DNA from 4 places in the Methylobacterium durans genome. Region 4 is predicted to be linked to each of the others. Evidence: predicted binding sites of a transcription regulator. Region 4 holds the regulator's gene; each other region holds the start of a gene.
What was found. Region 4 encodes LexA, which represses DNA repair genes until DNA is damaged. Its sites were predicted from a motif close to TGTTCNNNNTGTGTTCNG; they were not measured.
Positions count from the first base shown of each region.

Region 1 (7,108 bases), 2.5 Mb from region 4:
TCACGGTTGATTGGGACGCCGCCCGGCGCTCGGTGAAAGCACTTGCTGACCTTGAACCGGAACTCGCGATCACAGGGCACGGTCGACCTCTGAAGGGAGCTGCTCTACGCGATGCGCTGCACACCCTGGCTCGTGACTTCGACTTAGTCGCCTTGCCGAAACAGGGTCATTACGTCGAAGAGCCGGCAAAGGCTGAGGATGGATCTGCCTATAGAAGGTCGTGAGTCACTACCTTCGGCAACCGCTGCCGCCGGATGCGAAGGTGAACTCTTCGACCGAGGGCACGCTGTTCAACAACGTGACGATGAACCGAGGGCAGTCCTGGAGCGGGCCTGATACCGACTATGCCTAGCGGCAGCCCGCACGGCAGCGGACGCTGACGACTTCCGGCTCCGGCTCGCCGATCGTGCCGACTTCAATCAGCGTGTCGGCGCGCTTCCACGTGAACAGGCAGTTGCCGAGGCCAGTGCCCGCGCAGGCCTCCATCTCTGCCTGCCCTTGCAGCGCTCGTTGAACTCGGAACACTCGTCGGCCTCCGGCATCTTCACGGGCTGCCAGCCGAGAGCGATCAGGCTTCGACGGGCCCCGCCGTAGTTCGTCTTCTTCGGGAAGGTAGGAAGCCGCTCCGCCGCACTCGCCGCACTGGCTAAGAGGACAAAGGCGAGAGCGACTAGGGCGGTGCGCATCACCGAGCGTCTCGCGGCACGATCCGAAAGGCGCTGACGGTCATCGTTGTCTCGTTCGTGAGCACGTCCTTGGCAGTGCTGAAGATCGCCTCGACGGTGCCCTGACTGTAGCTGGCTGCGTTCGGATCGGTATCGAAAGAGACCTCGACCACAAGCGTCTTAAGCACTGCCCCATCTTCCTGGCTCAGCTCGAACCAGGTTCGCGTCACGCCTGCGATCCGCTCGAGGTGCTGCCGAACTACAGCCTTACCGCCTGACATTGTGCCCTCATGCGGCTGCCCTCGTGGCAGGAATCTAGCCGCCCAAACCAGGTTGTCGAGGCAGAGCGGATGCTGTGAACCGCGGCCGGTCCTGGGGTGGGCCGGATGTGGCGTGACTTCAGCTGCTCGGCCGCGGAGGCGGAGGCGGTGACGTGACGGACAGGCCAGTGAGGCGGTGGCCGACGCGTTAGCTAACTTGGGCGACAGAGGCCGCGGCGGTCATGGTCGTATGGTTGTGCCTTAGGAGCGGTGCTAGGCTCCCGGCATGATTGAGCCGAACCAGACCGCCTACATCCTCAAAGTGAGCTGGCGCGACGCGGGCATCCCAGACGGTCCGCTGACGATGTTCTACGCCGCCCTCACTGGGAGTCCGGAAGAGGCCGTCGAGCTGGTCCGGCAGGCCGTGAAGGCCGATGCTGAGGTCGAACTCACCGAGGCCAGGCTGTCTCAGGATACGGCGCAGGCGATCGACCTGCTCCCTGGCTTCGCGCGAGCTCTGTGAGCGGATCGAAAGCGCCGCCGAAAAGCTCCACGAGCCCTGAGGCTGCGGGCGCTTGCCCGTGCACCGCGCCCGGAACGCCGCTCACGATCGGCCTGTTTCCTTCTCCTCTAGTGGAGAAACACCATGAACGGGACGGATCCAGCGAAACCCGGCGACGAAGCCCCTCCCGGAACGCCGAGCAGTGGAGAGAACCTGTGCCCGCGCTGCGGTGGGTCCGGCAAGCTCGAGGCAGAGGCCTGCCCGGATTGCCAGGGCACCGGCAAAGTGACCACTGGGATCGGTGGAGGTTGAGAAGCATTGCGGCCTGCCAATCGAGCAGAATGCAAGCCGCCTGGGTCAGCTCCGCGGAACCAGCTCGTCCAGCATCACCTGCCGGCCCTTGAGGATCCGCAGAACCCGCCTGACCGTCCATGCCAGCAGAACCAGCCGCGCCTGTTGCGCCAGAATGACCGGCAGGCTCCGCGGCGGCGGTCGGTCTTTGATCTCTCCGATGACTAGCAGGGCCCTGCGGGCCATACGGACCCGGGGAACCATCTTCATCGACAGAACCTGCAACGCCAGGGGCGCCCTGGGACCAGGCATCACCCCGTAGCGCACGCGGACCTCGCGCACCTGGCGATCCTGGCGCGCCAAGAGTTCGAGTAGCTCCCGCGTTTCCTTGAGGTCGGGGAGGTCGGGGGACACCTCGTTGGCCCTTCTCAGCCAGCGCTCTCCATTCGGGCCAACCTTGCTGAGATGCCCTTGTTCATTTTGGAGGACGGGCGGGCATAAAGAAGCCCGCGCCGGCGAACCGGGCGGGCCAAGGTAGTTCCCGAAGCGGGAGGATCCCGCTGAGCCGTGTTTGCAGCCTGCGATGTCCGTCCACAAGAGAAACCCCGCGAGCTATAAGGCTGCGGGGCGGAGGGTGGATGTGAGGAGCAGCCCCGCCGGCGTCGGTCCAAGGGGGAAGATTTCCGCCGGCAGGGCCATACCGGGGTAGATCCCGACGCTGCCACTTTCGGCCTCAACTCCCGCCGGCAGCCTTCGCAAAAGTGAAGTGCACGGCGCACGCAACGATCTACCTCGTTATACGGCAGGCTCCTGCCCGCAGCGCTCAGGCTGATGACAACGGCAAGTCCTGGGTTCGGTCTCGCGGCATCCCGTCGTAGCCTTCCATCCAGGACGCGCGCTCCTCGCTGTCACGTGGATACGGGCAAGCATCTTTCGCGCGACCGTGAATGCGCGCCCATGCTCCTTGGGCAATGGGATCGATGTGGGTGTGACAGGTATCTGCCATGGCGATAGCTCTGGCTTCCGCCCCCACAAAGCAACTCGGTCGAAGCTCTGCAGATCCCGCATTGATGCACGAGCAACCATCTGGTTTTCTTGCAACTGAATTGCTCGCAAAACAAATCGGATCTCGAATTTTACTAAGGCCAAGCTGAAACCCTTCTCCATCCACGCTATTTTCCAGAGCAAGCACAACATGGATTAAGCGTGAGCTCGGTGCGTGAGAGGCATCTCACATCCGGGATGGAGGATTGATGCGCCACGCAAGCTCTCTACTGCCCTCCCGTTCAGGTCCCGCCGCTGCCGTTACCCACGGTGTTGCTCGTGGTCTCGCTGACACCTGCGAGCTCCCAGGCGGAGATCTGCCGGCCCGTCTGCAGGACCTTGTGTTGCTCGTGGTCTCGCTGACACCTGCGAGCTCCCAGGCGGAGATCTGCCGGCCCGTCTGCAGGACCTTGTGCTGGTGTGGACGGCCTCTCAACCCAAAGGTTTGATGCGCTTCGGCGTCTCAGCCAGATGAGAGGAGCGTCCAGTGAACCTTCCCGTCCGCATCGGCATGGATACCTCCAAGTCGGTCTTCCAGCTCCACGGCGTTGACGAGAACGAGGTCGTGTTCATCCGCCGCCAGCTCCGTCGCGCCGAGATGGTCCGCTACTTCGAGCGCCTGCCGCCGGCCCTCGTCGCCATCGAGTCCTGCGGCAGTTCCCACCATTGGGCGCGGCTGCTCCAGTCGTTCGGCCATGAGGTGAGGCTGATCCCTCCGCAGTACGTGAAGCCCTACGTGAAGCGCGGGAAGAACGATGCGGCTGACGCCGAGGCCCTTTGTGAGGCGGTCACCCGGCCGAGCATGCGCTTCGTGCCTGTGAAGTCGAAGGAGCGTCAGGCGGCCTGCATGTTGATGACCGTGCGGGAGCGTCTGGTCAGCGTGAAGTTGCAGCTCTCGAACGCCTTCAGGAGCTACGCGGCGGAGTTCGGCATCGTCGGAGCTACCGGCAGGCAGAACGTCAACGGGCTCATCAAGCGCGTGCTGGAGGACGATAGCCTGCCCGAGATGGCGCGTGACCTCTTCCGCTTCCAGGCCAAGGAGTACGCAGCCGTCGAGGCACGCCTCGAAGAGATCGAGGCCAAGCTGATGCGATGGCATCGCGAGGATGACGTAAGCCGGCGGATCGCGACGATCCCCGGCGTAGGACCCATCGGCTCGACCATGCTGAGCATGAAGGCTCCGCCGCCGGAGACGTTCAGGTCCGGCCGCGACTTCGCAGCTTGGATCGGGCTGACGCCGAGGGATCACTCGACCGGCGGACGCCAGAGACACGGCGGCATCACGAAGGCCGGGGACTCGGCGCTCCGCTCGACGTTGATCGTCGGAGCGACCGCCCTGCTAAGGCACGTCCGCAAAGGCCGGCATAAGCCTTCGGCGTGGCTCGTCGCGCTACTGGAGCGGAAGCCGCCCAAGCTCGTGGCGGTGGCGCTGGCCAACAAGTTCGCCCGCATCGCATGGCGATTGATGGTCACGGGCGGCGTCTACAGCCAGCCGCGAGCCGCCCTGCCGGCCTGATCCGAGATCGGCACCGGCGGGCGAGGCTGCTCGGCGGATAGCCCATGAACTTGCAGGATGCAGCAGATGGTATGGCCGGTCGGTCGATACGCGCGAGCTTCCGAAGGTTACACTGACTTCTCACGTCGCCCATGTGCTTGGAACGCGTGTAGCGAACACCATCTTGGCCAGCGGGCCTCGCCCGCGCGAACAGGCCGGACATCTGAGAGCAAGCGATCAGGTCAGAAAGCTGCTACATCCTGACAAGCGGGGGCCGTCCACATCTGCAATCTCTACAGCCTCAACAAGGGCCAGGACGCGATACGACGCGTCTTCGGCATCACGCACGATCAGACCGGCAACCTGCCGCCGTTGCCCGGCATCTTCCCCGACCAGATGGCACCGGTCGTGCGCCAGCGCGGTGAAGGACGCGAGCTCAGCATGATGCGCTGGGGTTTCCCGCCGCCGCCGAAGGTCGGCACGCAACCTGTCACGAACGTGCGCAACGTCGCCTCACCCTACTGGCGACCCTGGCTGAAGCCGGAATACCGCTGCCTCGTGCCAGTCTCCGCGTTCAGCGAGTACGCCGACACCAAGCCGAAGAAGACGCCGGTGTGGTTCGCGATCGCCGACGAGCGGCCGCTGTTTGCGTTCGCCGGCATCTGGAGACCATGGACGGGCGTGCGTGGGCCGAAACGAGAGGAGCCGGTCGAGGAGGAGCATCGGCTGTATTCGTTCCTGACCACGGAGGCGAACGGCGTGGTCGGTCCTGTTCACCCGAAGGCGATGCCGGTGCTGCTGACCACCGAGGACGAGTGGAGCACCTGGCTCGAAGCACCGACCGAGGAAGCGATGAAGCTTCAGCGACCGCTGCCCGATGAGATGATGAAGGTCGTCGCGCGTGGCGCTCGCAAGGACGAGGGCTGAGGCGCACTCGTGCACGCCTGTCGCCCTGTCGTCGCGGAGCAGTAGGCGTTTCAGGTGACCAGGTCGAAGAGCCCCCGGGCCGGCACAGGCTACGCCAGCACCGACATACAGCGCGCATGAGCCAGGACGCGATGCGCTGCAGCTCTGGCATTTCCGGCCCGGAGCTGAGGCTTCGGCGCACCGTCTCGCAGCGCTGCGCGAGCGAGAGCACGAAGGCAGTTCGCGTCAGCAACAGCCCGGGCACGCATCAGCGCGACCGGGCTGACGTCACGGAGCGGAACAGGCTGAAGAGGGGCAGTGATCGCCATCACCATGGCTCCGGATCGGCAGAGTGCATCCGCAAGATAGCGCTGAGATGTCAGATGTTTACGCCGCCGGGAACTCGCATCGCATCGCCGGCGTTGTGAGAACATAACACGAACAAAAAGGTTCGCAATGGCCAAGGCAGCGACGAAGAACGAGAATCCCAAGACCAACCCCAAGGACGCCTCGAACCGGGTCAAGGATCCCGATCAGTGGACCACCGGCAGCGAACCGATGACCGGCGCGCAGGCCTCCTACCTCAAGACCCTTTCGGAGGAGGCCAAGGAGCCGGAGGCGTTCGATCCCGATCTTGATAAGGCGGAGGCCTCGAAGCGCATTGATGCCCTCAGGACGGATGCAGGTCATGCCTGAGACGGTGCTGACCCAAGTCCGGGAGGACGGGCGGGCCACGGCCGAGGCTGCGCGAAGCCAAGACGCACGGGTCTCCTTGCAACATCTCTGACCGATTTGCAGGCCGGCCATGGGCTTGAGAGGAACAGAGTTCAAGGTTCCTCCTCGCCCGCCCCTCTGCTGGCGACCACAACAGGCTTTGCAGCGGATCCTTCACCGCGTCAGAGCCCCCTGAACAGACCCGACAAACGACACGGCGACTGGTAACCGCGCCTACGAACAGAGCGCGACAACATCGCCGCATGATCGGTCGATAGAGCTGAAGCATCCTGCCTTTGCCCTGCTACAGCGCTGTCGTGCTGACCGCGGCGCGTCAAGAGATGCTCGGATCATGGTCCCGCAACGCGCAGCACCGTCTTGCCTCAGGTGTGACTGCCCAGTGCGTCGCGCTGAGCAGCGAGGAGCGCTACTGAATCGGACACGGGTAGGGAGCACTGCATTCCTGCACAGATCAGCGCCGACCGGGCGCCGAGATCTAATGCAGCCTCGTTCTTCCAGTCCGCCACCACGCGGTCCCATGCTGTGGCGCTGGCGACGGACCGGTCGAGATACGCCAGGCGCCGAGCCGTCTCGAGGAGTTCCGCCGCCTCTGATCCGACGATGATGGAGGTGGCGCGGAGGTGCTGATCCACGGCGTTGAGGACGGAACAATGGGCCAGCGGGGAGACCCGTGTTGGACCGCTGAGCCGCTCCAGCAGCGTCTCCGCCTCACGCCGGGCTGTCTCGTCATGCGTCAGTGCGGCGAGCCGCACCAGTGCGTCAGCGAAGACCCCGTTGGCGTTGGGTACAGCGTCGTCCTGCACAGGCTGGGGCCGCGTGATGAGCGGCTCCGGCGTCTTGCTTGAGGTCATCGCAAGCAGGCCCGTCTCTGGTACCCGGTACTCGCGCAGAAGCACGTCACACCAGCGCCGTGCGTGCTCCAGATAGGTTTGCTCCCCGGTTGCTTCGAAGAGGGCAAGGGCGGCCCGCATCATCGTGGCGTGGTCGAGTGCAAACCCCGGATACACCAGGCTGCCTGCCCGCGCCGCGTGCCCGAGGCGGCCGTCGCGCCCCAGCAGGCTCACGTTGGCTGAGAAGGCCGTTGCTGCAAGGCTTACCCAGTCCGGCCGATCGAGGAGCAGCCCCGCTCGCACGAGCCCCGCGATCATCAGCCCATTCCAATCGGCCAAGACCTTATCGTCGCGGCTAGGTCGGGCGCGCAGCTCGCGAC
Region 1 is NZ_CP029550.1:1,192,616-1,199,723, forward strand. It holds gene DK389_RS05610 (MBL fold metallo-hydrolase) at 1-224, shown strand, start outside; gene DK389_RS32060 (hypothetical protein) at 349-525, opposite strand; gene DK389_RS05615 (hypothetical protein) at 686-895, opposite strand; gene DK389_RS05620 (hypothetical protein) at 1,212-1,448, shown strand; gene DK389_RS05625 (hypothetical protein) at 1,785-2,132, opposite strand; gene DK389_RS35510 (ribosome modulation factor) at 2,542-2,724, opposite strand; gene DK389_RS05635 (IS110 family RNA-guided transposase) at 3,274-4,278, shown strand; gene DK389_RS05640 (SOS response-associated peptidase) at 4,540-5,184, shown strand; gene DK389_RS05650 (DUF3072 domain-containing protein) at 5,620-5,859, shown strand; gene DK389_RS05655 (thioredoxin domain-containing protein) at 6,261-7,108, opposite strand, start outside.
Region 1: DK389_RS05650 (DUF3072 domain-containing protein) is a predicted target of LexA. The motif match lies at 5,590-5,607, and genes of this name have one in related genera.

Region 2 (7,108 bases), 1.4 Mb from region 4:
CGAGCGTCCCGCGCCAGCGGGCGGCGCCGAGATCGAGGTCGAGGGGCCCGGCCCTCAGCACGCCGCCGATGAGGGTGGCGGGCGCGGAGATCGGCCCGCGGCTGCGGGCCGGGGCGGCGGAGAACTCCTCCGCGACGATCGCCAGCAGGTGGCCCTCGCGCAGGGGATCGTCCTCGGCGAGCGCCCGCGCGAGGGCGCGGCCGACGGCGCCGGGATCCGCCCGCGGCGCCATGATGTCGGCGAGCCGCACCTCGCCGCTGCCCGAGAGATTGCCGACGAGCGCCTCCGGGCTGTCGCCGCTGGTGCCGAAGCGGAGCGTAGCGCCGACGCGCCCCTGGATCGCGCTGTCGGGCAGGAGCCCCTTGAGCGCGGCGGCGTCGAGGCTGCCCTCGCCCGAGATCGCGGCGGCCTGTCCGTGCCGCGACAGCGTCGCGGAGGCGGCGAGCCGCCCCCGCGAGCTGGCCCGTCAGGTCGCGCAGGCTCAGCACCCCGTCGTCGAGGTCGAGCCTGAAAGCTGTGCCCGTCGCGGTGAGCCCTCGCCCGAGATCGAGTGCCTCGACCCGCAGGTCGATGGCGGTTCGCGGCGCCTTCGCCGGGGGCGGCGCGAAGGGGCGGCTCGACCAGCCACCCTCGGCCGTGCGCTCCGGCCGCCCGCCCTGCGGCATCACGAGGAGCCCGGCGAGGCTCGGCAGGGAGAGCCGGGCGAGCCGCGCCGTGCCGGAGATCTCCCCCTCCGGCGCCCGCGTCAGCTCGGCACTCACCGTGCTGCCCGCCGCCTGACCGATGAGGCCGATGCGGGCGTCGCTGCCCGCCCGGCCGAACCCGATCGTGAGATCGGCCGGCCATGCTCCCGGACCGGCCGCTGCCGTCCCGAGGAGTGCGAGGACGGGGCCGAGATCGGCGGTCTCGACCCGCACCTCGCCGCGAGCGGGCGGGCCGACCTCGGGTGAGAGCACGACGGGCTGGCGGGTCGCGACGGTCACGCCCGCGATCTGCCCCCGCCCTTCGACGCCGAGGTCGGTGCTGCCGGCAACCTGCCGTCCGGTCAGGGTGAGGGTCGCGGGCCGGTTCAGGGCCGCCTCGTCCTCGCGCCCGAACCAGAGGCCGGCCTTCGGCGTGCCGAGGGTTACGTCGAGGCTCTCGACATGCCCGGCCCGGCTGAGGAGCGAGGCGTCGAGGGTGCCGCCGCCGGCCCTGCCCTTCGCCACCGTGCGCAGGGCCTCCGCCTCGCCCGCCTGCCGCTCGGCCGTGACGTCGAGGTCGAGGGGTCCGGTGCGCAGGAAATTCGGGATCAGCCGCGACTCCGCAACCCAGACCCGGTCGAGGAGCGCGAGCAGCGGTGCGGCGACGGGGGCGGTCACGCGCCCCGCGATCCGGCCCGAGCCGTTCGGCGCGATCTGCCCGGACAGCTTGGCGTTGGCGCCCGCGAGGTCGGTGACGTCGAGGCTGTCGACGACGAGACTCGCCCCGTCCGACTGGATGCTCGCCGCGATCGTGCCGTTGCCCGAATTCGGGCCGGCCGGCCCGTAGCGGACGTCGCGGGCCTGGACCGTCAGGCCGAGATCGTGCCCCTGCAGCCCCTCGAGCGCCCCGGTGAGGGAGGGCAGACCCGCGATGTCGATGCCCCGCGCCTTGATCTGCGCGTCGAAGCGTCCGCGGGTGCCGCCGCCGCCCGTCGTGTAGCGGGCGATGCCCGTCACCTGCGCGCCGCCGAGGTCGAGCCGGAGGTTGCGCAGGGAGAAGTCGGGGGCGGTGGCCGAGACGTCGGCGCTCGCCTGGATCGGCCGCCCGTCCATCACGGCGACGACCGGGCCGCCGAGGCCGAGCTTGCGCAGGTAGCGTCCGAGCCCGTCGGAGGAGGCTGCGCGGAGCGACACCTCCCCGTTGAAGCGGGGGCTCGGCTCCGTGTCGATCTCGCCGCTGGCCGCGAGCGCGGCGGCCCCGGGGGCTGTCGCCTGGAACCGGCGCAGGAGCAGGCCGCCGGTGCGGTCGAGTGTGCCGGCGAGGCGGACCCCCGTCCACTCGTCGAGGCCGAGCCCGAGCGTGTCGATGCCGAGATCGAGGTCGATCATCACGGGCAGCCCCCGTCCGCCTCTCGGCAGGCCCCGGGCGATCAGGGCCTGCCCGGTGCTCGACAGGAGGAAGGCGTCGAGATCGACCCGGCGCGCCTCCAGCGAGAGGCCGGCCCGCCACGCCCGGAGATCGATCTGGCCCGTGCCGGCGAGGCGGATCGCCTGGCCGCCCGGGTCGATCTCGGCGTTGACGCCCTCGAAGCGGACCCGCGGCCCCTGCGCGGTGAACTTGCCGCCGAGGCTGAAGGGCAGGTAGGCGCCGGCGACCTGGGCCGGCGGCCCGACGACGAGGCGGGCCGTGCCCTCCGCCTCGGGGACCAGCGGGCGCGGGCCGTCGCCCGCCGCGGCGAGACCGCCAGCGGGCGCGAAGGCGAGGCGCAGGTCGGCCTCGAAGCGGGGATGCGCGTCGCCGCCGCCCGAGAGCTTCACCATGACGCTGCCATCCGCGGCGGGCTCGCCGGTGGCGAGGCGGAACGGCACGCCGCCGCTCGCGCCCTCGACGCGCCAGGGCCCGACCAGGGAGGGAGCCTGCAGGCTCAGCGATTCGGCCTGGATCTGGTCGGTCCGGCCCGTCGCCGGCACGAACGTGGTCAGGAACAGCTGGCGGATGCGCAGGTCGTCGATAGCGAGGTCGCGCGCCCGCAGGGCCTCGGCGAAGTCCGCCGGCACGAGCAGGGCATCGCCCTCGCCGACGGGGAGCTTGATCTCGGCGCGCCGGATCTCGGTCTCAGTGAAGCGGATCTCGCCCTTGAGGAGGGGCGTCAGCGCGATCTCCGCGCTGACGAAGCGCGCATCGAGGGCGGGCTTGTCGGACTCCTCGCCGAGATGCAGCCGGTCGAGCCGCAGGCGTGGCGAGGGCAGGAGCCGCACCGCGACACGCCCTTCGCTGCGGGCCGGCAGGCCGAGCGAGCGGGCGATTGCCCCGTCGACGGCCGCGCGCTGGCCCTGCCAGTCGACGAAGGGCGGAACGGCGAGCGCCGCGACGAGGATCAGGATGACGGCGCCGGCAAGAGCGGTCAGGATATCACGCACCGTTCTCGTTCCGCCTCACGTCCCGCTCCTGTGGCGGGTGCCCGAGGTGCACGCCAAGGCGACCGGCCTCGACCGTCCGGCCGTCCGCCCCGTGCCCCCCTCTGGACATAGCGTAGCGGAGCGGCGGCGCCCGTCCAATCCGGGCGGAGGTCCGGCGGCGCGATCTCAGCGCTTCGGCACGACGATAGGTGCCGGCGTCGGAGCCTGCCGGAACGATTCGCTGCGGCGGATCTGCATGCGCGTGTTGGCCGTGTCGCTCTGCTGCTGCTGGCGCAGCTGCCGGTTCTGGCTCTGCTGTGAGAGGGAATTGTTGATGCTGTTGAGGTTCGAGCTCGGCAACCCCTGCGCGAGCGCTGGCGTGGCGATGGCGAGAGCGAGGAGGGCGAGGGGCGCGGCGCGCATGGCGGTGGGCCTCTGTTCGGTCATGGACTCGGGACTGGACCAATTGGGACTGGACGTTTCGGGACTGGACGGCTCGGGACCCGAAGACCCGGGATCGATGTGACGACGCGGCAGCACGCGCGCAAGTTCCGGTTCTGCGGCCGCGGCGCCCTCGACGCCGTTCGCGTTTTGGTCCAGTGAGGGGCCATGCAGAAGCATTCCGATGCGGCGGCGGCGCCCGGGCCGCAGCCCGATTCCGCTCCCACCTCGATCGCGGCCCGCGCCATGGCCACCCTTCGGCCCGGCGCCTCCTCCTATCTCGAAGGGCTCAACCCAGAGCAGCGCCGGGCCGTCGAGACCACGGACGGTCCCGTCCTCGTTCTGGCGGGGGCCGGCACCGGCAAGACGCGGGTGCTGACGACGCGAATCGCCCACCTCATCGCGACCGGGAAGGCTCGCCCCTACGACATCCTGGCGGTGACCTTCACCAACAAGGCGGCCCGCGAGATGAAGGCGCGCATCGGCGCCCTGATCGGCCCGGCGGGCGAGGGCATGCCCTGGCTCGGCACCTTCCACGCCATCGGCACCAAGATCCTGCGCCGCCACGCCGAGCTCGTCGGGCTGAAATCCGACTTCACGATCCTCGGGACGGACGACCAGCTCCGCCTGATGAAGCAGGTCATCGCCGACCAGAACATCGACGAGAAGCGCTGGCCGGCACGCGCCCTCGGCCACGCCATCGACGGCTGGAAGAACCGCGGCCTCGCTCCCGAGCAGGTGCCGCCGGGGGAGGCCGGGGCCTTCGCCTTCGGCAAGGGCGGCGCGCTCTACACCGCCTACCAGGCGCGGCTCGCGACGCTGAACGCCGTCGATTTCGGCGATCTCCTGCTCCTGTGCCTCAAGCTCTGGCGCGAGAACCCGGACGTGCTGGAGAACTACCAGAGCCGCTTCCGCTACATCCTCGTCGACGAGTACCAGGACACGAACGTAGCCCAGTATCTCTGGCTGCGGCTCCTGGCGCAGGGGCACCGCAACGTCGCCTGCGTCGGCGACGACGACCAGTCGATCTACGGTTGGCGCGGCGCCGAGGTCGACAACATCCTGCGTTTCGAGCACGACTTTCCGGGCGCGGCCGTCATCCGCCTGGAGCGCAACTACCGATCGACAGGCCACATCCTCGCCGCGGCCTCGGGCCTCATCGCCAGGAATGAGGGGCGCCTCGGCAAGACCCTGCGCACCGAGGACGAGGCGGGCGAGCGCGTCACCGTCAGCGGCGCCTGGGATTCGGAGGAGGAGGCGCGGCTCCTCGCCGAATCGATCGAATCGCTGCAGGCCCGCAAGCATCCCCTCTCCGAGATCGCCGTGCTGGTGCGAATCTCGGCGCAGATGCGCGAGATCGAGGACCGCTTCGTCCAACTGGGCCTCCCCTACCGGGTGATCGGCGGCCCGCGCTTCTACGAGCGAGCCGAGATCCGCGACGCGCTGGCCTATCTGCGCGCCACCGCCAACCCCGCCGACGACCTCGCTTTCGAGCGCATCATCAACACGCCGAAGCGGGGGCTGGGCGACGCGACCTTGCAGCAGCTCCACGCCCATGCCCGCGCCGAGCGGATCCCGCTGCTGCTCGCCGCCCGCCGCCTCATCGAGACCGACGAGCTGAAGCCGCGCGTGCGCTCCACGCTGCGCGCCCTCGTCGAGAGTTTCTCCCGCTGGGCGCGCTCGATCGAGACGATGCCGCATTCCGAGGTGGCGCAGACCATCTTGGAGGAATCCGGCTACACCGAGATGTGGCAGAAGGACCGCTCGGCCGACGCCGCGGGACGGCTCGAGAACCTCAAGGAATTCGTGCGCTCCATGGAGGAATTCCCGGACCTCGCGGGCTTCCTGGAGCACGTCGCCCTCGTCATGGACGCGAGCGAGGCGGAAGGGGCCGAGCGCGTCAGCCTGATGACGCTGCACGCCGCCAAGGGCCTGGAATTCGACACCGTGTTCCTGCCCGGCTGGGAGGACGGCCTGTTTCCCAACCAGCGCGCCATCGACGAGAGCGGGCGCGCCGGGCTCGAGGAGGAGCGCCGCCTCGCCCATGTCGGGCTGACCCGGGCGCGCAAGCGCGCCAAGCTGTCCTTCGCGGTCAACCGCCGCATTCACGGCCTCTGGTCCTCGACCATCCCCTCCCGCTTCATCGACGAGTTGCCGCCGGCCAGTGTCGACGTGGTGGAGGCGCCCGCCCATTTCTCGGCCGGCGCCTCTCGCTTCGACCGGAACCCGGCACCGTTCGGCTCCTCCTACGGTACGCCGGGCTGGCAGCGGGCGCAGGCGAACACCGCCGCCAGCGGCGGCCGCGGCTTCGGCTCGTCCTACAATGCCCCGCCGGGCGGCCGCGGCGGCCCGCGTCAGATCGAGGGCGAGCTCGTTGCCAAATCCACGGGCACGCCCTCCGCCTATTCGGGCGGCATGCGGGTCTTCCACACCAAGTTCGGGCCCGGAACCGTGGCGGGCGTCGACGGCAACAAGCTCACCGTTGACTTCGACAAGGCCGGCCGCAAGATGGTTCTCGACAGCTTCGTCCAACAGGGCTGAAGACTGTCCCGCCGGCCAAGCCCGGACTTCAGGGGCGGCAGGGCCGGCCGGCATCGCCGAACGCGGCGAGCAAGGGCTGAGGTCGTGCCGGATGCTCCGTCATCCCGACTGTGCCGGGCGCCTCGCGGGCGGCTGATCGTCTCCTCCCTCGCTCATCGTTTCTTTTTCGTCACACGCGCAGGTTTGCGTCGTACCGCCGTCATGGCGGGCCAGGCATGGTGCGCGCGTTGCATGCGGCATTTCGTGCCGCGTGTGCTCGAACCCGGGTGCTCTCCACAAGCAATGCGCGGCGCGATGGAACCTGCGCGCTCGCTTGCGATTGGCTCACAAACGACGGGAGACATCCGGCAATACAGGTTTGACAAGCTCGCGCAGTGACAAGTCCAGGTTGGCAAGTCCAAGTGGAGTGTTGATCGATGAAAAGACGGCGCGCACGACTTGAGCTGGTGGAAGATCGCCCGGTCCGGCTGCACCGGACCCGGTTCGACGAGGAACGTCACCTAAGCCCGATCCAACCTCTGACCGAACGACAAGGACAATACCTCGAAGCACTCGCCTCTCACGCGCAAGTCATCGTGCTGGGGCCCGCCGGCACCGGCAAGACCTTCATCGCCGGCACCCGTGCCGCCGACCAGCTCCGCCAGCGTCGCATCGCCAAGGTGGTGATCACGCGGCCGAACGTGCCCTCCGGTCGCTCGCTCGGCTTCTTCCCGGGCACGCTGGAGGATAAGATCGCCCCTTGGGTCGCCCCGCTGACCGAGGCCATGAAGGAGCGGATGGGCCAGGCGGCCTTCGAGATCGCGCTCAAGACCGGCGACATCGAGATCGTCCCCTTCGAGGTGATGCGCGGTCGCACCTTCAAGAACTGCCTCGTGATCCTTGACGAGGCGCAGAACACCACCACCGCCGAGATCAAGATGTTCCTGACCCGCATCGGCGACGATTGCCAGGTCATCATCAACGGCGACGTCTCGCAGACGGACCTGCGCGAGACGAGCGGGCTGCGCACGGTCATCCACCTCGTGAAGAGCCGGATGATGCCG
Region 2 is NZ_CP029550.1:2,272,918-2,280,025, forward strand. It holds gene DK389_RS10405 (AsmA family protein) at 1-3,104, opposite strand, end outside; gene DK389_RS10410 (hypothetical protein) at 3,270-3,530, opposite strand; gene DK389_RS10415 (ATP-dependent helicase) at 3,693-6,065, shown strand; gene DK389_RS10420 (PhoH family protein) at 6,482-7,108, shown strand, end outside.
Region 2: DK389_RS10415 (ATP-dependent helicase) is a predicted target of LexA. The motif match lies at 3,665-3,682, and genes of this name have one in related genera.

Region 3 (7,108 bases), 400 kb from region 4:
AGATCAAGCAGAACGCGAACCGGGCGGCGGGTCTCGTGCGCCAGCTCCTCGCGTTCTCGCGCCGCCAGACCCTGCGGCCGGAGGTGATGAATGTCGGCGAATCGCTCTCCGAGCTGACGTTGCTCCTGAAGCGGCTGCTCGGCGAGCGCGTCGACCTCGAGCTGAAGCACGGGCGGGACATCTGGCCGGTCAAGGCCGACGTGAACCAGTTCGAACAGGTGATCGTGAACCTCGTGGTCAATGCCCGGGATGCGATGCCGAATGGCGGGCGCCTGCTCGTGCGCACCGCGAACGTGCCGAGTCAGTCCGAGGCGGAGGCGCGCGGCGGCGCGCCGGCCGGCGATCACGTCCTGATCGAGGTGCTCGACACAGGCGAAGGCATTCCGCCCGAGCTGATGGAGAAGATCTTCGAGCCGTTCTTCACGACCAAGGACATCGGCAAGGGCACCGGCCTCGGCCTCTCGACGGTGTTCGGCATCGTCAAGCAGAGCGGTGGTACGATCGACGTGCAGTCGACGGTGGGAGAAGGCACCGCCTTCCGCATCTACCTGCCGCGGCACGAGCCGGCCGAAGAGCCGGCCCCGGAGCCCGTCGCCATCCCGAGCCCGCCCGCGAAGCTCGCCCCGCCGGCGAAGTCGGCGGAGACCGGCGCGGCCGAGACGGCGTCGACCGACACCGCCGAAGCGTTGCCGCCCCCCGTCCCCAAGGAGGTGCGAAAGCCGTCGGCCGACCATACCGGGCAGGGCATCATCCTCCTCGTCGAGGACGAGGATCCGGTCCGTGCCGTGAACAGCCGGGCATTATCGGCCCGCGGCTACACGGTTCTGGAAGCCGCCTCCGGTGCCGAGGCGCTGCGAATCGTCGAGGACGGAGCCCAACAGATCGACCTCGTCGTATCCGATGTGGTCATGCCCGAAATGGACGGTCCGACTCTGCTGCGAGAGATCCGCAAGCACCAGCCGGGCCTGAAGGTCATCTTCGTCTCCGGCTACGCCGAGGACGCGTTCCGCAAGAACCTGCCGGAGGGCGAGGCCTTCAATTTCCTCGCCAAGCCTTTCAGCCTGAAGCAGCTCGTCGAGACCGTGAAGAAAACCATGTCGGCCTGAGGAACGGCCACGGCAGGCATCTCCCTGCATGCCGCATCAATCTCTGGCGAAAGGCTGGACAACGTACCGTACGCCCTTGCCGGACGAGAACAAAACAGGTACATAAATCGGCAACCGGGCGCATTGAGAACGGCGCCCTTTCCACGCATAAGGATGCCGACGAATGGCCCAGGCCGCACTGAAAGTGGTGGAAGCTCCCAGCATGGATAAGGACAAGGCCAAGGCGATCGACGCCGCTCTGTCCCAGATCGAGCGCGCCTTCGGCAAGGGCTCGATCATGCGCCTCGGCAAGACCGACAAGGTGCAGGAGGTCGAGACCGTCTCGACCGGCTCGCTCGGCCTCGACATCGCTCTCGGCGTCGGCGGCCTGCCGCGCGGGCGCGTCATCGAGATCTACGGCCCCGAATCGTCGGGTAAGACGACGCTCGCGCTTCACACCATCGCCGAGGCCCAGAAGAAGGGCGGCGTCTGCGCCTTCGTCGACGCGGAGCATGCCCTCGATCCGGTCTACGCGCGCAAGCTCGGCGTCAATCTGGACGATCTCCTGATCTCGCAGCCCGACACCGGCGAGCAGGCGCTCGAGATCACCGACACCCTCGTCCGCTCGGGTGCGATCGACGTGCTCGTGGTTGATTCGGTGGCCGCCTTGACGCCCCGGGCCGAGATCGAGGGCGAGATGGGCGAGTCGCAGCCCGGCCTGCAGGCCCGCCTGATGAGCCAAGCCCTGCGCAAGCTGACGGGCTCGATCTCGCGCTCGAACTGCATGGTCATCTTCATCAACCAGATCCGGATGAAGATCGGCGTGATGTACGGGAGCCCCGAGACGACGACAGGCGGCAACGCCCTGAAGTTCTACGCCTCGGTGCGCCTCGACATCCGCCGTATCTCGACGCTCAAAGACCGCGATGAGGCGATCGGCAATCAGGTCCGCGTCAAGGTCGTCAAGAACAAGGTCGCGCCGCCCTTCAAGCAGGTCGAGTTCGACATCATGTTCGGCGAGGGCGTCTCGAAGGTCGGCGAGCTGATCGACCTCGGCGTGAAGGCCGGCATCGTCGAGAAATCCGGGGCTTGGTTCTCGTACGCGAGCCAGCGCCTGGGCCAGGGCCGCGAAAATGCCAAGGGCTTCCTGCGCGACAATCCGGATATCGCAGGCAAGATCGAAGCGTCGATCCGCCAGAATTCCGGCCTCGTCGCTGAGCGGATCCTCGAGAACGCGACGCCGACCGCCGACGACCTCGACGAGGGCGAGGCCTGATTCCAGGCAGCACCCGACCGATGCGAAGGCCCGCCGCGAAAGATCGCGGCGGGCCTTCTCGCATTCAAGTCAGCCGAGTGGATCGGGTCGAGCGAGCAGGCGACGGCAAGGCGTCGGACTCCGATCGGCATAGGCGGGGCCCCGATAGAAACGGTGTGGACCCTCGGCCGGTCGTTGCGCGGAGCGACGCGGACGTGAATTCACCGGCGCGAAACCACCCGTGACTTGCGCCGCGCCTCTCCTTATGAGGACGGAGAACGCTAGCCAGGCTTCGCCGTGAGGCGCGTGGCGCAGGGCCAGATCAGGACAGAGTCTATTTCGATGAGCGGCGTCAACGAGATCCGGTCGACCTTCCTCGACACTTTCGCGAAGGCGGGCCACGCCGTGCTGCCCTCGTCATCGCTCGTGCCGAAGAACGACCCGACGCTGATGTTCACGAACGCCGGGATGGTGCAGTTCAAGAACGTCTTCACCGGGGTCGAGAAGCGGCCCTACACGAAGGCGACCACGGCACAGAAATGCGTGCGCGCTGGCGGCAAACATAACGATCTCGACAACGTCGGCTACACTGCCCGCCACCTGACCTTCTTCGAGATGTTGGGTAATTTCTCCTTCGGCGATTACTTCAAGGCCGAGGCGATCGAGCTGGCCTGGAATCTGATCACCAAGGAATTCGGCCTCACGCCCGAGAACCTGCTCGTCACGGTCTACGCGGACGACGACGAGGCGGCGGGCCTCTGGCGGAAGATCGCGGGCTTCACCGACGCCAAGATCATCAGGATCGGCACCTCCGACAATTTCTGGCAGATGGGCGATACCGGCCCCTGCGGGCCCTGCTCGGAGATCTTCATCGACCGCGGGTCGGACTTCGCAGGCGGCCCGCCCGGCTCCCCCGACGAGGACGGCGACCGCTTCCTGGAGTTCTGGAACCTCGTCTTCATGCAGTACGATCAGGTGACCCCCGGCGAGCGCCAGGCGCTCCCGCGGCCCTCGATCGACACCGGCATGGGCCTGGAGCGGATGGCCTCGATTCTCCAGGGCGTGCCGACGATCTACGAGACGGATCTTTTCCGGGCCCTGATTGACGCGGTGGCGCATGCTGTTAGCCGGGCGCCGACGCCCGAGACTGCGGCCTCCTACAAGGTCGTGTCCGATCACCTACGCTCGACGTCCTTCCTGATCGCGGATGGGGTTCTGCCCTCGAACGAGGGCCGCGGTTACGTGCTGCGCCGGATCATGCGCCGCGCCATGCGCCATCTGGAGCTGCTCGGAGCCCGCGAGCCGGTGATGTATCGGCTCGTCCCGACTCTGGTGCGCGAGATGGGTCCGACCTACACCGAGCTGATGCGGGCCGAGCCGCTGATCTCCGAGACCTTGCGTCTCGAGGAAACCCGGTTCCGGCGCACGCTGGAGCGGGGGCTCGCCATCCTCGACGCGGAGAGCCGCGACCTGACGGCCGGCCAGAATCTCTCGGGCGAGACCGCCTTCACGCTCTACGACACCTACGGCTTCCCCCTCGACCTGACGCAGGACGCCCTCAAGAACCGCGGCATCGGCGTCGATACGGCGGCCTTCAACACGGCGATGGAGCGGCAGCGCCAGGCTGCCCGCGCCGCTTGGTCGGGCTCTGGAGAGGCCGCGACCGAGACGGTTTGGTTCGCGATCCGAGAGCGGGTCGGCGCGACCGAGTTCCTCGGTTACGAGACCGAGACGGCCGAGGGTATCCTGACCTCGCTTCTGCGCGAGGGCGCCGAGGTCGAGGCGCTGAAGGCCGGTGAGAGCGGCCTCGCGCTCCTCAATCAGACGCCGTTCTACGCCGAATCGGGCGGTCAGGTGGGCGACACCGGCCTCATCGTCGCCGCCGGCCTAAAGGCACGCATCACGGGCACCGAGAAGAAGCTCGGCGATCTCTTCGTCCATCATGTGACCGTGGACGAGGGCAGCCTCGCGCTGGGGCAGGCCGTGGAGCTGCAGGTGGATCACGCGCGGCGCAACGCGATCCGCGCCAACCATTCGGCGACCCACCTGCTGCACGAGGCGCTGCGGCAGGTTCTCGGCGACCATGTCGCGCAGAAAGGCTCGCTCGTGTCGCCCGAGCGCCTGCGCTTCGACTTCAGCCATCCGAAGCCGATGGACGACGCCGAGCTCCGCGCCGTCGAGGATATCGCCAACGCCGTTCTCCTTCAGAACGCTCCGGTCGTGACCAAGCTGATGGCGGTCGACGAGGCGATCGAGTCCGGAGCCCGCGCGCTGTTCGGCGAGAAATACGGCGACGAGGTCCGGGTGGTCTCGATGGGTCGGCCCGTGGACGCCGCCGGTACCGAGACCGAGGGCGGGCGCCTTTCGAATTTCTCGATCGAGCTCTGCGGCGGCACGCACGCCGCCCAAACCGGCGACATCGGCCAGATCACGGTGGTGGGGGAAAGCGCCGTCGGCGCGGGCGTGCGCCGCATCGAGGCGATGACGGGCAACGCCGCCCGCCGTCACCGGGCGGAGGAGAGCCGGACCCTGGGCGCGCTCGCCGGCATCCTGAAGGCACCTGTCGCCGACGTGGCCGAGCGCCTCTCGGCCCTGATGGAGGATCGCCGCCGCCTGGAGCGGGAACTCGCTGAGACACGGAAGAAGCTCGCGATGGGCGGGGGCGCTCAGGGGGGCGATGCGGCTCGCGACGTGAACGGCGTCAAGCTGATGGCCCGCGTCGTCGAGGGCGTTGAAATGCGCGACCTCAAGAGCCTGGCCGACGAGGGCAAGAGCCGTCTCGGATCGGGCATCGTCGCGATCGTGGGCGTCGCTGCGGACGGCAAGGCCGGCCTGGTGGTCGGCGTCACCGAGGATCTGACGGAGCGGTACGACGCAGTCGGTCTGGTGCGGGCCGGTGCCGGCCATCTCGGCGGCAAGGGCGGCGGCGGGCGCCGCGACATGGCCCAGGCCGGTGGCCCGAACGGAGCGGGCGCCGAAGCGGCCCTGGCTGCCATCGCGGACGCTCTCTCCGCCGCAGCCTGAGTGAGGATTCCTCGGCGGAGCCCCGGTTCGTCGGAGATCCGCCGAGCGGCCCTCGGATGTGAAGCGGGCGCGGCCTCAGTTCACGCGCTTCCAGGTCTGGCGCTTGCAGAAGACGCTCATCACGCAGCCCGCGACCTCGATCGTGCTCGGGCCGGTCACCTTGAGGCTGCCCGCGTAGGTCTTCCCGTCCTTCGGGTTGTAGAGCGTCCCCTCGTAGCCGTCTGCGGTCGGTGTCGTGGCGTTGACGATCTGCATGCCGACCACGCTGCGGGTGCGCAGCGATGGGTTCGGGTTGTTCTCGTCGATGCCCTTGCCGGAGGTACTGACGATCGTGCCGCACAGGCCGCTGCCGCAACGGCTCAGGCGCACCTTCGAATCTCCCGTCTCGGTCAGCCAGACACCGCTCGCGTCGCCCCCCTTCTGCGCCTGCGCGGACGACGCGACGGCGGTGAGAGCGAGAAGCAGGGCGGGGAGCAGGTGGCGCACGCGCGTCTTTGTCATTCGTGGTTCCTCCCATCGGTACCGTTGCGGACCTTGAACGAGTTTTAGCGTTCGCGGTCTGGCTTCGGCAAGGCTCGAGATGCGAGCCCACACTGTCCCGACGGGTCACGCGCCGGATTCTTCGCAGACACGGTATGCAACTTCGGCGTCGCACGGGCGATGCCTCAGCGAGGTCCGAGGACGGCGCCCTTGTAGATCTCGGCGACCTCGCAGAACGGCTTGCCGTCTCCGGTCGAGAGCACAGCCTCGACCGCGAACAGAGCCTCGTCCGGCGCGGGCCGATGCGCGGACGCGGTGTTCCAGATCATGCGAACGCCGAGATTGCGCCGGCTGGGATCGAGGGGCTTCACAACGCGGCCGAAGGGCGTGTCGCTGTCGGCGAGCGCGGCGTTCATTGCGGCTGTGAGGCGGCCCGGGACGTACCAGTTATCGGCCTCGGAAAGGATGTGCTCGCCGCAGGTGAGCCGGACGCGGCGGTAGCGGACCGGTTCGTCCGGAGCGAGGGCGAGGCGCCGGGCCTGGGCCTCGCTCAAAGGCTTCTCCGGCGCTCCGACGCGCCGGGCCACGAGACTCGGCACCTCGGCGAGGCCGCGTTCCGCGCACCACGCTTCCAACACGGAGGTGGCGCTCGGGCCCGAGAGGAGCCGCGCCTTCAATGTCTCGATCAGTGCCGTCGCCTCAGCCGTGTCCGGGCCGGGCCGAGTGGCCTCGTCCGACCGCGCCCCGGGCGCCTCGGCATGGACGGGAACGATCGGAACAAGCATCGCCATCGCAGCTCGGATATAGGCAGCCCGTCTCACGCGCGTACCCTCGCAGGTGGAGATGCCCCGCGATAGAAGCTGTCGGCGAAATGGTCCAGATTCTAGAAATCGTAGAGGAGGGGATGGTGGAGCCTAACGGGATCGAACCGATGACCTCTTCCATGCCATGGAAGCGCTCTCCCAGCTGAGCTAAGGCCCCACTCTATCCACCGCGGCGGCTGGAAGCGTCCGCGGAGTTCGTCTCGCCGCCGGGTCCGTAGTGCCCGCCGGCGAGGCCGGTTCTATAGGCGGCTCCCGGCCCGGACTCAACCCCTTTTTTCGCTCAGCGGAGCCGTTTTTCGCTGGCACCCGGCAGCGCTTCGCCGGACGGAGATGGAGGGCGCGGAATCGGCCGCCTCAGCTTTCCTCGTCGTTCTCGATGTCGCCGTCGATCAGGTCGGACACGTCGTCGTCGCCGGAATCCTCCTCTTCGAGGAAGGTGT
Region 3 is NZ_CP029550.1:4,061,253-4,068,360, forward strand. It holds gene cckA (cell cycle histidine kinase CckA) at 1-1,106, shown strand, start outside; gene recA (recombinase RecA) at 1,270-2,361, shown strand; gene alaS (alanine--tRNA ligase) at 2,683-5,364, shown strand; gene DK389_RS18635 (DUF2147 domain-containing protein) at 5,440-5,865, opposite strand; gene DK389_RS18640 (hypothetical protein) at 6,030-6,635, opposite strand; tRNA gene DK389_RS18645 (tRNA-Ala) at 6,750-6,825, opposite strand; gene DK389_RS18650 (TIGR02300 family protein) at 7,023-7,108, opposite strand, start outside.
Region 3: recA (recombinase RecA) is a predicted target of LexA. The motif match lies at 1,192-1,209, and genes of this name have one in related genera.

Region 4 (7,108 bases):
GGTCTCTACGATCGAGCACGGGGCAGGCGGCGTCTTCCGCGGCATCAACGGGCCGCTCCAGGCCACGCGCTACCACTCCCTCGTCGTCGATCGGGCCGGCTGCCCCGACGATCTCGCCGTGACGGCCGAGGCCGATGGGCTGATCATGGGGCTGGAGCACCGGACACGGCCGGTCCACGGCGTGCAGTTCCACCCCGAGAGCATCCTCTCGCAGCACGGGACGCAGATCCTGCGCAACTTCCTGGAGATAGCCGCGGCCTGGAACGCGGAGCGTGACAAGCACGCGAACGACGTGCATTGACGCTGCAGACCGGGACGCGCCGACGCGCGGCGCGCCGGCATCGACAGACCGCGTCCGGCGCATGGAATCCTTCAAGCATCCCCTGGCCAAGGCCGCTTCCGGGCAGTCCTTGAGCCGCGACGAGGCGCGCGCCGCCTTCGACGATCTCCTCTCCGGCGAGGTGACGCCGGTGCAGGCGGCGGCCTTCCTCGTCGCCCTGAAAGTCCGCGGCGAGACGGTCGAGGAGATCACGGGCGCCGTCGAGGCGATGCGGGCCCGGATGGTCCCGGTGTCCTCCGTCGCGGGCGCCGTCGACATCGTCGGCACCGGCGGCGACCATTCGGGCAGCTACAACGTCTCGACGCTGGCGGCGATCGTCACGGCCGCCTGCGGCGTGCCGGTCGCCAAGCACGGCAACCGGGCCGCCACCTCGCGCTCGGGCGCCGCGGACGTGCTGGCCTCCCTCGGCGTGAAGCTCGGCCTCGATCCGGAGGGCCTCGGCCGCTGCCTCGATCAGGCCGGCCTCTGCTTCATGTTCGCGCAGACGCACCACGGCGCCATGCGCCACGTCGCGCCCGTGCGCTCGCAATTGCCGGTCCGCACCATCTTCAACCTGCTCGGCCCCCTCTCGAACCCGGCGGGCGTCACCCGCCAGCTTCTCGGGGTCTCGACGCCGGACTGGGCGGAGCCGCTGACCCAGGTGCTCTCGGCCCTCGGCAGCCGCCGGGTCTGGACCGTGCACGGCTCGGACGGGCTCGACGAGATCACCGTGACGGGTCCGACCGCGGTAGTGGCCCTGGAGGACGGGCACATCACGCGCTTCCGCATCGATCCCCGCGAGGTCGGGCTGCCGCTCGCGACCCTGGAGGATCTGCGCGGGGGCGATCCCGACCACAATGCCCGCGCGCTCGGCACCGTCCTCGACGGCGCCCGCAACGCCTACCGGGACATCGCCGTTCTCAATGCTGGGGCCGGCCTCGTGGTCGCGGGGGCCGCCTCGACGCTCGCCGAGGGCGTCGCGCGCGCCGACGCGGCCATCGCCAGCGGGGCGGCACGGGCCACGCTCGCCCGCCTCGTCGAGGTTTCGAACGCCTGAGGGATGCCGATGTCCGAGACCGCAACCACGGGCGCGACGGGACAGACCGTCCTGGCCCGGATCGAGGCCTACAAGCGGCGGGAGATCGCCGAGGCGAAGCTGCGCGTCTCCGAATCGGAACTGGAGGCGCGCGCCGCCGCTCAGACCCCGCCGCGGGGCTTCGCGGACGCGATCGGCGCCCACATCGCGGCCGGACGTTCCGCCCTCATCGCGGAGGTGAAGAAGGCCTCGCCCTCGAAGGGGCTGATCCGGGCCGATTTCGACCCGGCGACGCTCGCGGCCGCCTACGAAGCCGGCGGCGCGACCTGCCTCTCGGTGCTCACCGACGAGCCCTCGTTCCAGGGCCGCCCCGACTATCTCGTGGAGGCGCGGGCCGCCTGTACCCTGCCGGTGCTGCGCAAGGACTTCATGTTCGAGCCCTATCAGGTGCTCGAGGCGCGGGCCTGGGGCGCCGATTGCGTGCTCGCGATCATGGCCTGCCTCGACGACGAGGAGGCTTCGACGATCGTCGAGACGGCGCACGACCTCGGCATGGACGTGCTGGTGGAGGTGCACGATGCCGAGGAGCTGGAGCGGGCGATCCCCCTCGGCACGCGCCTCATCGGCATCAACAACCGCAACCTGAAGACTTTCGAGGTCTCGTTCGACACCGCGATCCGCCTCGCGCCCGGAATCCCGAAGGATCGCATCCCCGTGGCCGAGAGCGGCATCGCCGGCCACGCGGACGTCGTCCGCCTCGCGGAGAACGGCCTCCACACGGTGCTCGTAGGCGAGAGCCTGATGCGGCAGGCGGACCTGACCCGGGCGACCCGCGACCTCCTGTTCGGCGAGACGGCGTGATCCGGACCAGCCCATGACCGGCCTCACCCATCTCGACGCCACCGGCGCGGCCAACATGGTCGACGTCACCGACAAGGCCGCGACCACCCGCACGGCGCTCGCCGAAGGGGCCGTGGTGATGCTGCCCGAGACGCTCAGGCTCATCCGCGAGGGCGATGCCAAGAAGGGCGATGTCATCGGCACCGCGCGGCTTGCCGGCATCATGGCGGCCAAGCGCACGCACGAGTTGATCCCGCTCTGCCACCCGCTCCTGCTCTCGAAGGTCCACGTGACCTGCGAGGCCGACGACGCGCTCCCCGGCCTTCGCCTCACCGCGGAGGTGCGCGTGCAGGGCCCGACCGGCGTCGAGATGGAGGCGCTGACCGCGGTCTCGGTCGCCTGCCTGACGGTCTACGACATGGTGAAGGCGGTCGACCGCGGCATGCGTATCGAGGGCATCCGGCTGCTGGCCAAGGACGGCGGCCGATCGGGCAGCTACCGCGCGGACGCGGAGGCCGGCGCGTGAGCGGGCTCCTGCCCGTCGCGGAGGCGCTGGAACGCATCCTCGCGAGCGTGGCCCGGCCCGTCGAGGCCGAGCGCGCCGGGATCGCGGCCGCCGCCGGGCGAACCCTCGCGGAGCCGGTGGCGGCGCAGCGCACCCAGCCGCCCTTCCCGGCCTCCGCGATGGACGGCTACGCCGTGCGCGCCGCCGACCTCGACAGCGTCCCGGCCCGGCTGCGTCTCGTCGGCACGAGCGCGGCGGGCCACGGTCATGCCGGCCGGATCGGTCCGGGGGAGGCCGTGCGCATCTTCACGGGCGCGCCCGTGCCGGAGGGCGCGGACGCGATCCTGATCCAGGAGGATGCGGAGGCCGAGGGCGACAGCGTGATCGCGCGGGAGCGCGTGGCGGCCGGCCGCTTCGTGCGCCCCGCCGGGCTCGATTTCCGCGCGGGCGAAGCGCTGCTCCAGGCCGGCGACAGCCTCGACGCGCGCCGCCTCGCGCTGGCGGCGGCGGCGGGTCACGGGGAGGTTTCGGTGCGCCGTCGACCCCGCGTCGCCATCCTCGCCACCGGCGACGAGCTGGTGGCGCCGGGGGCGCCGGCGGCCTGGGACCAGATCGTCGCCTCGAACGCGCTCGCGCTCGCCGCGCTCGCCCGCGCCGCGGGCGCCGAGCCGATCGACCTCGGCATCGCGGGCGATAGCCTGCCGGCGCTGGAGGACGCGATCCGCCGCGCGCGGGAGGCCCGCGCCGACCTCTTCGTGACGCTCGGCGGCGCCTCCGTCGGCGATCACGATCTTGTCCAATCGGCGCTCGCCCGCGAGGGGCTGGAGCTCGGCTTCTGGCGCGTCGCGCTGCGACCCGGCAAGCCGCTGATGCACGGCCGGCTCGGCGAGATGCTGGTGATCGGGCTGCCCGGCAACCCGGTCTCGGCCATCGTCTGCGGGATGCTCTTCGTGGTGCCGGCGATCCGCGCGCTCCTCGGCGATCCGCGGGCCGGCGCCGACCGCAGCGAGCCGGCGATCCTCGGGCGCGCGCTTCCGCGAAACGACGGCCGGGCCGACTACATGCGGGCGCGCCTCGACACCGCGCCCGACCGGCTCCCCGTCGCACATCCCGAGACGCGACAGGATTCGTCGATGCTCTCGGTTCTCGGTCAGGCCGAGGCGCTCCTCGTCCGCCCGCCGCACGCGCCCGCGGCCGAGGCCGGCGAATCCTGCCGCATCATCCGGCTCGACCGGGGCATTCTCTGATCTCATCAGTATCGCCAAGCTGCGCTTGCGGAACACTTGCGGAACGTTTAACCTGTTCGCGCTTTGTTTCCGCGACCGCACGCCGCGTCGCCTCCGAGAGATGAGTCTGCCCCATGCTGACGCGTAAACAGCTGGATCTGCTCCGTTTCATCCAGCAGCGGATGCGCGAGAGCGGCGTCCCCCCGTCCTTCGACGAGATGAAGGATGCCCTCGACCTCAAATCGAAATCCGGCATCCATCGGCTCATCACCGCACTCGAGGAGCGCGGGTTCCTCCGCCGTCTGCCGAACCGGGCCCGGGCGATCGAGGTGATCCGCATGCCGGAGAGCCTGGGTCAGGCCGCCACCGGCACGGGCAGCGAGGTGCGCCGCTTCACGCCGAGCGTCGTCGAGGGCGGGCGCGCGCGGGCACCGGCCGCCAAGATGCCGATGACGCAGGCGACCGACGAGAACGGGCGCGCCCTGACCATCCCCGTGATGGGGCGGATCGCGGCCGGCACGCCGATCTCGGCGATCCAGAACCAGAGCGCGTCCATCACGCTCTCGCCGGACTTCCTGGCGGGCGGCGAGCATTACGCGCTCGAAGTGCGCGGCGATTCGATGGTCGAGGCCGGCATCCTCGACGGCGACCTCGTCGTGATCCGCAAGCAGGACACGGCCAATACCGGCGACATCATCGTGGCGCTGATCGACGACGAGGAGGCGACGCTGAAGCGCCTGCGCCGCCGCGGCTCCTCCATCGCACTCGAAGCCGCGAACCCGGCCTACGAGACCCGCGTGCTCGGGCCCGACCGGGTCCGCATCCAGGGCCGCCTCGTCAGCCTCGTGCGTCGCTACTGAAGGGATTCGGCTCCGGACTCCGGCGCCGCGTCCGCTTCCTCGGAGGCGGCCTCATCGGGACGTTGCCGCAGGACGGCGGGGCTCGGCTGAGCCGGACGTGACGCGAGGGGCCGCCACGGCAGCGAGCGTGCGGTCTCACGGGCGCCGGAGACCACTGGGCCCGATGCGTCCAGGCGGATCGCCACGGCGCCCGAGCGCGCGAGCGCGGCGCGATCGATGACGAGGCCGGCCGCGCAGCCCGCCGGGGCGCTGTGCGGGGTGATGAGGATGTCCGCCCGCGCGCAATCCTCGGGCAGCGCCCGCTTGTCACGCGCGAGCGCGACCTGCCGCCCGTCGAACGCCCTCAAGGTGCAGCCGAGCCGGTCGCAGGTTGCCCCTTCCCCGGCCTCGGAGGCTCTGCGCGCGTCGCCGTCCGCCTTCAGCCACTGTTCGAGGACGAAGGACGAGGGCCGGCCGAGGGCAATGAGGCGGCCGCTGCCCCCCCGAACCGCCGCTCCCCGGCCCTCCCGGTCGATGAAGATGTCGTGGCGCTCGGGCGCTGCCGCCGTGAGGAGCCCGAGCGCGACCGGGACGATCGCGATCCGGCGCAGGCGCGAGACGGGCAGGACCGCGACGAGGAGGCCGAGGGTCAGCAGAGCCAGGCCGCCGACCCCGAAGGCCGGCACCACGATCGTGGCCTGCCCGAAGCCACCGATCCAGCCGGAGATCGCGAGCATCCCGCGGACCGCCTGCCCCATCAGCCACCAGACCGGCTGATCGAGGGCAAACGGGTAGGCGAGGATGCCGAGCACGGCGGCTGGCATCACGGCCAGCGAGACGAGGGGCAAGGTCAGCGCGTTGCCGACGAGGCCGAAGGGCTGGATCGTCTGGAAATGGAAGGTGGCGAAGGGCGCCGTCGCGATCTGCGCCACCAGCGTGGTGAGCAGAGTACCGAAGACGGCCGTCGATGCGAGGCCGATCGCACGCCCCGCAAGGCCGTCGCCTGCACGCCGCAACAACCGGCCATCGATGAAGCGCGCGCAGGCGGTCAGCCCCGCCACTGCCCCGAACGACATCTGGAAGCTCGGGCCGAGCAGGGCCTCCGGCTCGCGCGCGAGCGCCACGAAGGCCGCCAGCGCGAGGTTGCGCATGTTCAACGCCGGCCGATCGACCAGGATGGCGCCGAGCATGATCAGGGTCATGATGAGAGCCCGCTCGGCGGCGACGTCCCAGCCGGAGAACGCGCAATAGGCGGTGACGCCCGTCATCGCGAAACCGGCGGCGATCTTCTTGATCGGCCACAGCAGGGCGAGATGCGGGACGAGCGCCAGCGCGGAGCGCACCAGCCAGAACACGACCCCGGCGGCCAGCACCATGTGGAGGCCGGAGATCGAGACGACATGGTAGATCCCGGCGGCCCGCAGCACGTCGTTCGTCTCGGGCGCGATGAGCCCGCGCTTGCCCGTCACCAGCGCCGCCGCGACGGCGCCCGCCTGCCCGCCATTCGCGTCGGTGATGCGCCGCGTCAGCGCGTTGCGCGCCCCGTCGATGGCGGCCGAGAGGCGCAGGGCCGGCGGCACCGGCTCGGGCGCCGGCCGCACCTCGATCGCCCCGAGAAGGGAACCCACGGCGCCGATGCCGCGGAAGAAGGCGTCGCGCCCGAAATCGTAGCCGCCCGGGCGGGCCGGTTCCGGGGGCGGCAGCAGGCGGGCCTTGGCCGCGATGAAATCGCCGGGCTTGAGCGCCTGCTGCGTCCGGTAGGTCACGCGCACGCGCAGGGGCCGCGCCTCGGGCGGCAGGCTCCCGAAGCTCGCCAGACGGACGATCAGCCGCGCCCCCTCCTCCCGCTCGTCGAGGGCCTCGATCAGCCCGGTCAGCGGCGCAATGCTCGTCCGCGCCAGGATCGGGCCCGAGACCCGCGCCACGCGCCACGCCGCCGCCCCGAAGCCCAGGAGCGCGGCGGCGAGGGCGAGCACCAGGGCGAGTCCGGCGGGCCGCGCTCCGAGGAGGGGCGTCAGCGCGAGGCACAGAGCCGCGGCGATCGGGGCAGCCCAGAGCGCCGGCTCACCGCCCGTGAGAGAGAAATAGGCGAGGATGCCCCCGCCGAAGGCGACCGCGAGCCAGGGGAACAAGCGCCGCTGCCCGGCCTCCTGCGCCAGTTCCGCCGCGAGCCAGCCGCGCGTTGCCGACACCCAGAGGCCGAGAGGGGGCAGGCGGCCGGCCGCGCGGATCGCGAGGGTCCCCTTCCCTGCCGCCCCCTGCGCCATCGCTTGCCGCACCGTCCGCGCGCGGGATTGGAAAGTCCGCCCCGTGCGACGATTTCTTAACGCGTCCGTCCGCGCA
Region 4 is NZ_CP029550.1:3,660,657-3,667,764, reverse strand. It holds gene DK389_RS16765 (anthranilate synthase component II) at 1-301, shown strand, start outside; gene trpD (anthranilate phosphoribosyltransferase) at 363-1,376, shown strand; gene trpC (indole-3-glycerol phosphate synthase TrpC) at 1,386-2,216, shown strand; gene moaC (cyclic pyranopterin monophosphate synthase MoaC) at 2,230-2,721, shown strand; gene DK389_RS16745 (molybdopterin molybdotransferase MoeA) at 2,718-3,947, shown strand; gene lexA (transcriptional repressor LexA) at 4,061-4,786, shown strand; gene DK389_RS16735 (ComEC/Rec2 family competence protein) at 4,780-7,032, opposite strand.